Regions from separate parts of the Arthrobacter sp. TmtSoilC51 genome, predicted to be linked through region 1. Evidence: riboswitches for the same ligand, from Rfam matches in the RefSeq annotation. Region 1 holds a riboswitch; the other holds the start of a gene.
The links. A riboswitch is a leader RNA that binds a small molecule or an ion and turns the genes downstream of it on or off. The one in region 1 is predicted to bind thiamine pyrophosphate.

Region 1 (4,566 bases):
CATGCCAGCCCGCGGTCCTTTCGAAACCCAGGGTGTCCACGTAAAAATCCTGGGCAGTCTGCACGTCACCTACTTGAAGGTGCACGTGCCCGACGCCGGCAGCGGCTTCCCGCTGGCCAGTCACGGCGGCCTCACTCAAGTGCTGTTGAAGGAAGCGCTGGGGCGGCAGGGCAACATTGTCCATCACCACATTTTTCCCGTCCCACTGCCAGACTTCGCGCGGCTTGTCGTAATAGAGCTCAATCCCATTACCTTCGGGATCAGTGAAATAGAACGCTTCACTCACCAGATGGTCGGCGCTGCCCACAAACGCGCGGGGTTCATATTCGGCGGCCGTGGCGATAGTGGCCGCCAGGGACGGCTGGTCCTGGAAAAGGATGGCCGTATGGAAAAGTCCCGCTTCGCCGCGACCCGGAATCTGCAGTCCGGCGGCGGGTGCGAGGTGAACCACCGGCTTCCCCAGCCGCCCCAGGTAAAGTCCGCCATCCTGCTCGGCAACTACCTCAAGGCCCAGGGCCCTTTGGTAGTAGTCGCTCATGAGCTTCATGTCGCCAACCTTGAGCATGACGGTGCCCATGGTGAGTTCGGCAGGAAGGAGGTCCTGGCTTGATGCTGTGGTCATGTGAAGCTCCCGGTTTATAGGTGGCCGCCCTTCGGCACGTTCTACCTATCTAAATTACTTGAAGCTTCAATTTATTCCTAGCGGACGACGTTTCCTCGCAGGACAACATGATTCAGGCTCCCGACAGTGCCGATCCTCTGGCGAGGATCCTCACGGCAGACCACGACGTCGGCACTGGCACCTTCGCTGATACCCTCAGCTCCCAGCCACTTTCGTGCGCCCCAGCACGCAGCGTCGAGGACAGCGGTTGGCGGCAGGCCGGCGTCGTGCAGTTCCTGCATCTCATCCGCTATACGGCCGTGCTCGATCACGCTGCCGGCATCCGTTCCCGCAAAAATCGTCACGCCGGCTTCAAAAGCCTCCAACACCCGTTCACGGCGTCGTTCCCACAGACGCGTCATGTGGTCGGCGTACCCAGGAAACTTTGGGGCAGCTTGGGCGGCGATCTCCGGAAAAGTCGCAATGTTGACCAACGTAGGAACAATCGGCACGGACTGCTCCACGAGACGGGGAATGTGCCGGGGCAAGAGGCCGGTGGCGTGTTCAATGCAATCAATATCGGCGTCGAGCATGTCGTCAATGGTGTCTTCAGCGAAACAGTGGGCCGTCACCCGGGCACCTTCGTCATGGGCGGCGGCGATGGCATCCCGGACCAGGTCCGCGGGAAAGGAAACTGCAAGGTCACCGGCGTCGCGGTCGATCCAGTCGCCGACGATCTTCACCCACCCGTCTCCGTCACGGGCTTCCTTGCGGACCGTCTCCACAAGCTCGTCCGGCTCGACTTCATGGCCCAAGCCGCGCAAGTACCGGCGGCTGCGTGCGATGTGGCGGCCTGCCCTGATGAGTCGGGGCAGGTCCTGGCGCTGCTGGACCCATCGCGTGTCGCTGGGCGACCCAGCATCGCGGATCAGCAACGTGCCGGCCTTAAGGTCCGCCTGCGCCTGGGCAAGCGTAGTCTGCTCATCTACCGTCCCACCAACGCCAAGTCCAATATGGCAATGGGCGTCAACAAAACCGGGAAGGACCCATCCATCCAGCACGGAATCGGGCGGTGCGGCGGGACGTTGGAAGGTCAGCCTGCCATCGACGGACCACAACCCGTGCCGTTGGTCGTCTCCTGCCACAAGCACAGGTCCGCTGAATTCGATGATGTTCTGCATGGCAAAAAGCCTAGTGGGCCCCGTAGCTTCGGGCTCGACGTTTTCGGATATGACTGGGGTGCAGGCCGCGGGCTGTGGTAGCTTCGTCTACGACCACACGGGGGCCCTTGCAGGGGCTGAGATCGGACTGACGCAGTCTGCGACCGTTGAACCTGTCCGGGTAATGCCGGCGAAGGAAGTGAGTAATCCTTGAGCACCACCGAAACACAGCACAGCCCTGCCCAAAGCCAGGCCAGTACCAGCGAAAATGCGGCGGGAAGCGTCACACAGTCGCTGAAATCCCATTCGCTGGCTTGGCTGGAAGACCCCGCGAATGGCATTCGCGTCCCCGTCACGGAGATCGCGCTTGAACCGTCCCCCAACGGCGAAGCAAACGCTCCGCTGCAGGTGTACCGAACCGCGGGGCCGGGCAGTGATCCCGTAGTGGGCCTGGAGCCCTTCCGGGCCGCATGGATCGAGGGCCGCGGCGACACGGAAGCCTACTCGGGCCGCGAACGGAACCTGCTCGACGACGGCAAGTCGGCTGTCCGCCGCGGCGCAGCGTCGGCAGAGTGGAAGGGCGCTCAGCCGGTGCCCCGCCGCGCCGTCGAGGGCAAGACCGTCACGCAGATGCACTACGCCAAGCAAGGCATCATTACGCCTGAAATGCAGTTCGTGGCGTTGCGTGAGAACTGCGATGTTGAACTCGTCAGGAGTGAAGTCGCCGCAGGCCGGGCCATCATCCCCAACAACATCAACCACCCTGAATCCGAGCCGATGATCATCGGCAAGGCATTCCTGGTCAAGATCAATGCCAACATCGGCAACTCCGCGGTCACGAGCTCCATTGCCGAAGAAGTAGACAAGCTGCAGTGGGCCACGCAATGGGGCGCCGACACCGTCATGGACCTCTCCACCGGAGATGACATCCACACCACCCGTGAGTGGATCATCCGCAACTCCCCGGTGCCCATCGGCACTGTCCCGATCTACCAAGCCCTTGAAAAGGTCAACGGCGAAGCCAACAAGCTCACGTGGGAGATCTTCCGCGACACCGTGATCGAGCAGTGCGAGCAGGGTGTTGACTACATGACCATCCATGCAGGCGTGCTGCTTCGGTATGTGCCGCTGACAGCCAACCGCGTCACCGGCATCGTGTCCCGCGGCGGCTCGATCATGGCGGGTTGGTGCCTGGCGCACCACCAGGAAAACTTCCTCTACACGCACTTCGATGAGCTGTGCGAAATCTTCGCCAAGTACGATGTCGCGTTCTCCCTCGGTGACGGGCTGCGCCCGGGCGCCACGGCGGATGCCAACGATGCTGCCCAGTTCGCCGAGCTGGACACCCTCGCCGAACTGACGCAGCGGGCATGGGAGTTCGACGTCCAGGTGATGGTCGAAGGACCGGGCCACGTACCGTTCCATCTGGTCCGGGAGAACGTGGAGCGCCAACAGGAACTCTGCAAGGGTGCACCGTTCTACACCCTGGGTCCCCTGGTCACCGATGTCGCCCCCGGCTACGACCACATCACTTCAGCCATCGGCGCCACGGAAATCGCCCGCTACGGTACCGCCATGCTCTGCTACGTGACGCCGAAAGAGCACCTCGGACTGCCGAACAAGGACGACGTCAAGACCGGCGTCATCACGTACAAGATCGCGGCGCACGCCGCTGACCTCGCCAAGGGCCACCCTGGAGCGAACGAACGCGACGACGCCCTCTCCAAGGCCCGCTTCGAATTCCGTTGGCGCGACCAGTTCGCACTTTCCCTGGACCCTGTCACTGCAGAGGCATTCCACGACGAAACACTGCCTGCGGAACCGGCGAAGACAGCCCACTTCTGCTCGATGTGCGGACCCAAATTCTGTTCCATGCGCATCAGCCAGGACATCCGCGACGAATACGGATCAGCGGAGTCGCAGGCAGCCATTGCGGAAATGTACAGCGGGATGCGGGAGAAGAGCGAAGAGTTCCTGGCGTCAGGCGGCAAGGTCTACCTGCCGGAGCTGCAGGTTCCCTCCACCCAAGCGGCGGGAGCGTCAGGAAACCTTAACTGACCTCGTCCGGACGACGTCGGCTACAAAGGAGCGGATAATCCGGTCTCCATCAACCGAGTCCTGAGGCCGGTGCCCTCCCGCTGCTACGCGTCGGAGGGCGCCGGTTTCCTGCAGGTACCCGGCAATTTCTTCATACAATGGCTCCCAGCCGCCTGTAAGGACGAGAGTAGGTACGCCAGGGACGATGTGCAGGGGCGCCTCCCACGGGGGCGCCTGAAGCCGGAGGCGACGCGCGGAACGGCGCGCTTCCAGCGTGTCCAGGCCGCTCGCTTCGGCTGAGAATGCGCGCCTGAAGTACTCGCGTTGATAGTCGGCGTCGTTGAGCTGGTCCCGCACCGCAAACAGTGGCTCCATGAGCGAACGATGGTATGCGGTGGCAGGCAGCTCAGCTGTCAAGGACAGACAGGCTGGCTCAACGAGTGTCAGCGAATACACCAGCTCCGGCCGGTCAACCGCTGCGAGCATGGCGGAAATTGCGCCCTGCTCATGCGCCACGATGTGGCCGCCACCTGCATCCTCAAGCGACGCCACCACGATGCCGATGTCAGCAGCGACGTCCGATTTCAAGGGTTCGTCCGTGGGATCAAAGCCGTGCCGGCGGAGGAAAAGCGCGTCATATGACAGAGCCATACCGTGCTGCCTGGGCCATGCCGAGGCGCCAAAACTCCCCAGTCCGTGGACGAAGACTACGCGCTGCTTGTGCATGGATTCACCCTAGTCCAGAGGCCTGACATCCCAGCCAAATGA
Region 2 (4,566 bases), 360 kb from region 1:
CGCTCACGGCAGCGGCAGCGGCGACGTCGCGTTCCGTCACGCTGTCGCCGGCATCGTGGGAGACGTAGCGGAGAAAGACGCGGTTGTAGCGCCATTCCAAGTCCGGATGGTGGTTCTGTTCTTCGGCGATCCGGCCCACCGCGGCGATAAGCGCCAAGGCGTCGGCTGCCGTCGAGGTTTTGAAGACGGTCACCAGACCGTCCTGGTACTTCCAGCCGGGGAGGTCCTTGAGGGCGGCTTCCACCTCGGCTTGAGGCAATTGCCCTTCCTTGCCGGCCATAACTGCTCCCTTGCCTAGAGGAACTCTGCCCGGCCTTCCATCGCCGAGGACGCGAGCGCATGCTCCCGCCGCGGAATCCGGCCGGACTGTTTGGCAAGCCTACCGGCGATCACTGCGTGTTTGAAGGCCTCGCCCATCTGGACCGGGTTCTGCGCACGGGTCACTGCCGTCGCCAGCAGGACAGCGTCGCAGCCCAACTCCATGGCAAGCGCGGCATCCGAGGCAGTTCCAATGCCGGCGTCGAGCACTACCGGAACAGAAGCCCGGGACACGATCAGTTCGATGTTATGCGGGTTCAGGATGCCAAGCCCCGTTCCAATAGGCGAGCCGAGGGGCATGACTGCTGTGGCACCCAGGTTTTCCAAGCGCAGCGCCAGGACGGGGTCGTCATTGGTGTAGGCGAAAACCTTGAAGCCGCGGTTCACCAGCTGTTCGGTTGCCTCCACGAGTTCCACCGCGTCCGGAAGAAGCGTGTGTTCATCGGCAATGACTTCCAACTTCACCCAGTCTGTCTCCAGCGCCTCCCGGGCGAGCTCCGCGGTCATCACAGCGTCTTTGGCAGTAAAACAGCCAGCCGTGTTGGGCAGGACCCGGATGTTGTGGTCCACCAGGAGCTGGAACAACGACCCTGTCTCGGCTGGCGAGTACCGGCGCATTGCCACAGTTGTCAGTTCCGTTCCTGAGGCCAGAAGAGCTGCTCCCAAGCCGTCCAGGCTCGGCGCACCACCTGTACCCATGATCAGGCGGGAGCCGATTTCGACGCCGTCGATCACCAAGCCGTCTGTGCGAATGTCAGTTTTTGCTGCTGTCATGTCTTCAGCCTCCCTGGACTGCTGTTACGAGTTCGAGTTCGTCTCCATCGGCGAGCGCCGTCGCGGCCCATTGGCTGCGCGGCACAACCTCCGAATTACGTGCGACGGCGACACCCAGCTTGCCGCCGTCGGCTGCCTGTCCGCGGTGGTCCAGGGTGCGGCCTGTAATGGCGCTGACGAGCGTGCTGACGGATGCATCGTCCGCCACGGCATGATCGGAGCCGTTGAGTTTGATATTCATACTGTTTCCTTGGTGGGAGATTGTGCAGCTGCGGGGGTTGGAGTCCGTTGGCCTGCGTTCGCCGCAAAGCGGTCGGGCCGGAAGATTGACCAGCGTGGATCGGAGGAACCGGTTATCAGCCCGCCCACGATCTTTGCGGCGATGGGCGTCAATAGAACGCCATGGCGGAAGAAGCCGGTTGCGATCACCAAACCCTCGATGTTGCCGCTGGGTCCAGCGACGCGTCCAAGGAGCGGTGCGTTGTCCGGAGTGCCGGGCCGTGCGCGGGCTGTGGCTTCCAACAGTTCCAGCTCCGCCACGGCAGGAACCAACACTTGGGCATCACGCAGGAGTTGATAGACGCCTCCGGCGGACACTGCGTTGGTGGACGCGGATAGTCCGTCCTCGCGCTGGGTAGCTCCAATCACCACCGTTCCGTCGGCCCGGGGGACGATGTACACCGGCACTCCGCGCACCATGCCCCGGATGGTGGATGTGAGGAGCGGCTGGAGGTGTTCGGGAACGCGCAGCCTGAGGATGTCGCCATAGACCGGCCGCACGGGCAGGCTGAGACCCTCGGGGAGATTGCCTAGCCTTGCCGCATCCAGCCCGCAGGCGACCACGGTCTCTGACGCCAAAACGACGCGCCCGTCGCCGGATCCGGCGCCCGGATCGAGCTCGACTCCGCAGACGCGGTCCCCGTCCCACAGCAAACGGGACGCTGGGAACGGCAGCGCGAAACCGTCCTCCGCTCCGGAAACCCACGTTGCGTCACTTCGACTGTGGCCTGCCAGCCCTTCCATGAGGCATCGTGCAAGCATCCGTGGGTCCACTTGATGGTCCGCCGGGATGTCGAAGGCGCTGGAAATCTGTGGGCTGAGCAGGGGCTCACGCTCGCGCGCTTGCCGCAAGGACAAAGGCTCTACCTGAAGCCCTGCGGCCTGCTGGACTGTGCGGAGGTCTGCCAGCGCGCGGCGGTCGGCAGCATCGGCGCCAACGGCGATTGTCGACGTCGTGCGGTATCCGGTGGCTGATTCGTCGCCGGGCAGGCTCCGGACAAAAGCCGGCCACAAATGAGAGGACTCCAGCATGAGTTCCAGGAGGTCTTCCTCCTGGTAGTGAAGTTCACTCACAGGAGCGAGCATCCCGGCAGCGGCGAACGTCGCGCCCGCTGCCGGTGCGGGATCAATAAGGACCACCGAGCGGCCGTGTCGGCGGGCTTCGTGGGCGATGCCAAGGCCAATGATGCCGCCACCGATGACCGCAACATCCGCCTGCAGAGGGTTTTGGCCGGATTCTGCCATGCGTTTCCTTCCCTACGCCGGTATTAGCCGGATCAGGTCAAGCGGTCGGCGCTGAAGCCCTCTCAGCCGGACGGTCATATGACGCTGTCACGGCTCCCGCAGTACGTGCCCAGTTTAGAGGAACTACTCTGGTTTCCATGACCCAGCATGATGTCCACACCACTGCCCGTCTCTATTTGTGCACCGATGCCCGCAAGCGGCAGGGCGATTTTGAAGACTTCGTCGACGCCGCGTTTGAGGGCGGCGTCGACATCATCCAGCTTCGCGACAAGACGCTCGAGGCCGCCGAGGAGCTGGAGGTCCTGGAGGTCCTGCACAACGTTGCCCGCCGGCACGGAAGGCTGTGGGCCGTCAACGACCGTGCCGATGTTGCCAGTATTTCCGGGGCTCCTGTGTTCCATATCGGCCAAAAAGACATCCCATTACGCGCAGCACGGCACCTCCTCCACGACCAGACCGTCATCGGCCTGTCCACCCACACACCGGACCAGGTTGACGCGGCCATAGAGGCCTCCCCGGGCCGCAGTGGGCTGGATTATTTCTGCGTTGGTCCAGTATGGGCGACACCCACGAAGCCAGGCCGCGAAGCAGTCGGGCTGGATCTGGTCACATATGCCGCGGAAGCCGTAAAGCGCGCAGACGAGGAGACTGTGGGTGGCGTGCTCCTCCCCTGGTTCGCTATCGGCGGCATCGACCTCACCAACGTTGAACAGGTGGTTGCCGCGGGAGCGAGCCGGATCGTCGTCGTGCGGGCCATCACCGAGGCGCAGGACCCGACGGCGGCGGCCAAGACGCTGCTGGAAGCGCTCGACGCCGCTTAGGTATCGGCACCCGGTTGGCCGCGGCGCGAAAGCGAAATATGCCTAAGCCGTGAGCCCGAGCCCGGACATCCGCCGTCCGTGCCGTTCGGCAAGCTCGGCGGTGAGCGCCTTGACTGCCGCCCGCGAATCCCCTTCGCCCTTGAGCATTGGGCCCAAGTGAGGATGTTCCAGGCCGACACGTTGGGCTTGGGTCAGCGCTTCTCCGACGAGGCGCCGGCCCCACAAAGCGAGTCGCGACGCGAGGCGCGGGTCATCAGCCAGCGCCCGGCGCAGGAGGACGCGGAGTACTTCCGTGGCTTGGTCGGCGGAGGCAACCTTCTGGACAAAGAGTTGCGTCCCGGCGTCAAGGAACGAAGCCACCATCCGGTAGAAGTCCGACGACACTGTGTCGATCACATAGGCCTTCATGACTGATTCAAACCAGTCCGCTGGCTTTGTTCGCTCGTGGAAGTGGTCAAAGGAGCGCTGGAACGGAAGCATGGCATCCTCGGCATCGAGTCCCATCTCCGATAACCGCGTGCTGATCAAGGCAAAGTTTCCGTATGCGCCAACTGCGATCTTTGCCAGCACTGCCCTGTCATGCAGGGTGGGAGCGTACCGGGAGTCGAAAGACAGCCGGCCAAACGCCGAGAGCTCGCCATAGGCCATGGCTCCCAGCAGCTCGGAGGCGAGGCGCTGGACGCGAGCATTGTCGTCCGGGGAAGTGCTCATGGTCCAAGACTATCCAGCGATTTCGGGCTAACCTGATTTTCGTGTCACATCATCGGATTTCGCCCAACGTCGACGACTCGTCGGACCAGCTCGCCGAGGCATTTGCTGCCCTCCGGACCGAGCTGGAGCTCCCTGGTGAATACCCGGCCGAGGCCGTAGCGGAAGCCCGGAAGGCGGTAGAAAACCATACACTGCCGGAACGTGACCTCCGGGACATTCCGTTCGTGACCATTGATCCAGCCACGTCCACTGACCTGGACCAGGCGGTGTTCATTGAACGTGCCGGTGACGGTTACAGAGTCCTCTATGCAATCGCCGACGTGCCATCCTTTGTTGCTCCAGGCGGGGCGTTGGATGCAGAAACCCGGCACCGGGGGCAAACGTTCTACGCTCCTGACGGGAGGATCCCGCTGCATCC

Region 2: it holds a riboswitch for thiamine pyrophosphate, as region 1 does, so the genes downstream of both, ACZ5G6_RS16475 (FAD-dependent oxidoreductase) here and thiC (phosphomethylpyrimidine synthase ThiC) in region 1, are expected to answer to the same signal.

Annotation. Positions count from the first base shown of each region.
Region 1 covers NZ_AP035877.1:3,252,686-3,257,251, forward strand. Annotated here, with positions in the region: gene ACZ5G6_RS14870 (VOC family protein) at 1-622, opposite strand, end outside; gene ACZ5G6_RS14875 (amidohydrolase family protein) at 700-1,782, opposite strand; TPP riboswitch at 1,870-1,977, shown strand; gene thiC (phosphomethylpyrimidine synthase ThiC) at 1,972-3,819, shown strand; gene ACZ5G6_RS14885 (alpha/beta fold hydrolase) at 3,802-4,524, opposite strand.
Region 2 covers NZ_AP035877.1:3,617,104-3,621,669, forward strand. Annotated here, with positions in the region: gene ACZ5G6_RS16460 (4a-hydroxytetrahydrobiopterin dehydratase) at 1-280, opposite strand, end outside; gene ACZ5G6_RS16465 (thiazole synthase) at 295-1,092, opposite strand; gene thiS (sulfur carrier protein ThiS) at 1,097-1,333, opposite strand; gene ACZ5G6_RS16475 (FAD-dependent oxidoreductase) at 1,330-2,616, opposite strand; TPP riboswitch at 2,609-2,726, opposite strand; gene thiE (thiamine phosphate synthase) at 2,754-3,437, shown strand; gene ACZ5G6_RS16485 (ferritin-like fold-containing protein) at 3,480-4,148, opposite strand; gene ACZ5G6_RS16490 (RNB domain-containing ribonuclease) at 4,190-4,566, shown strand, end outside.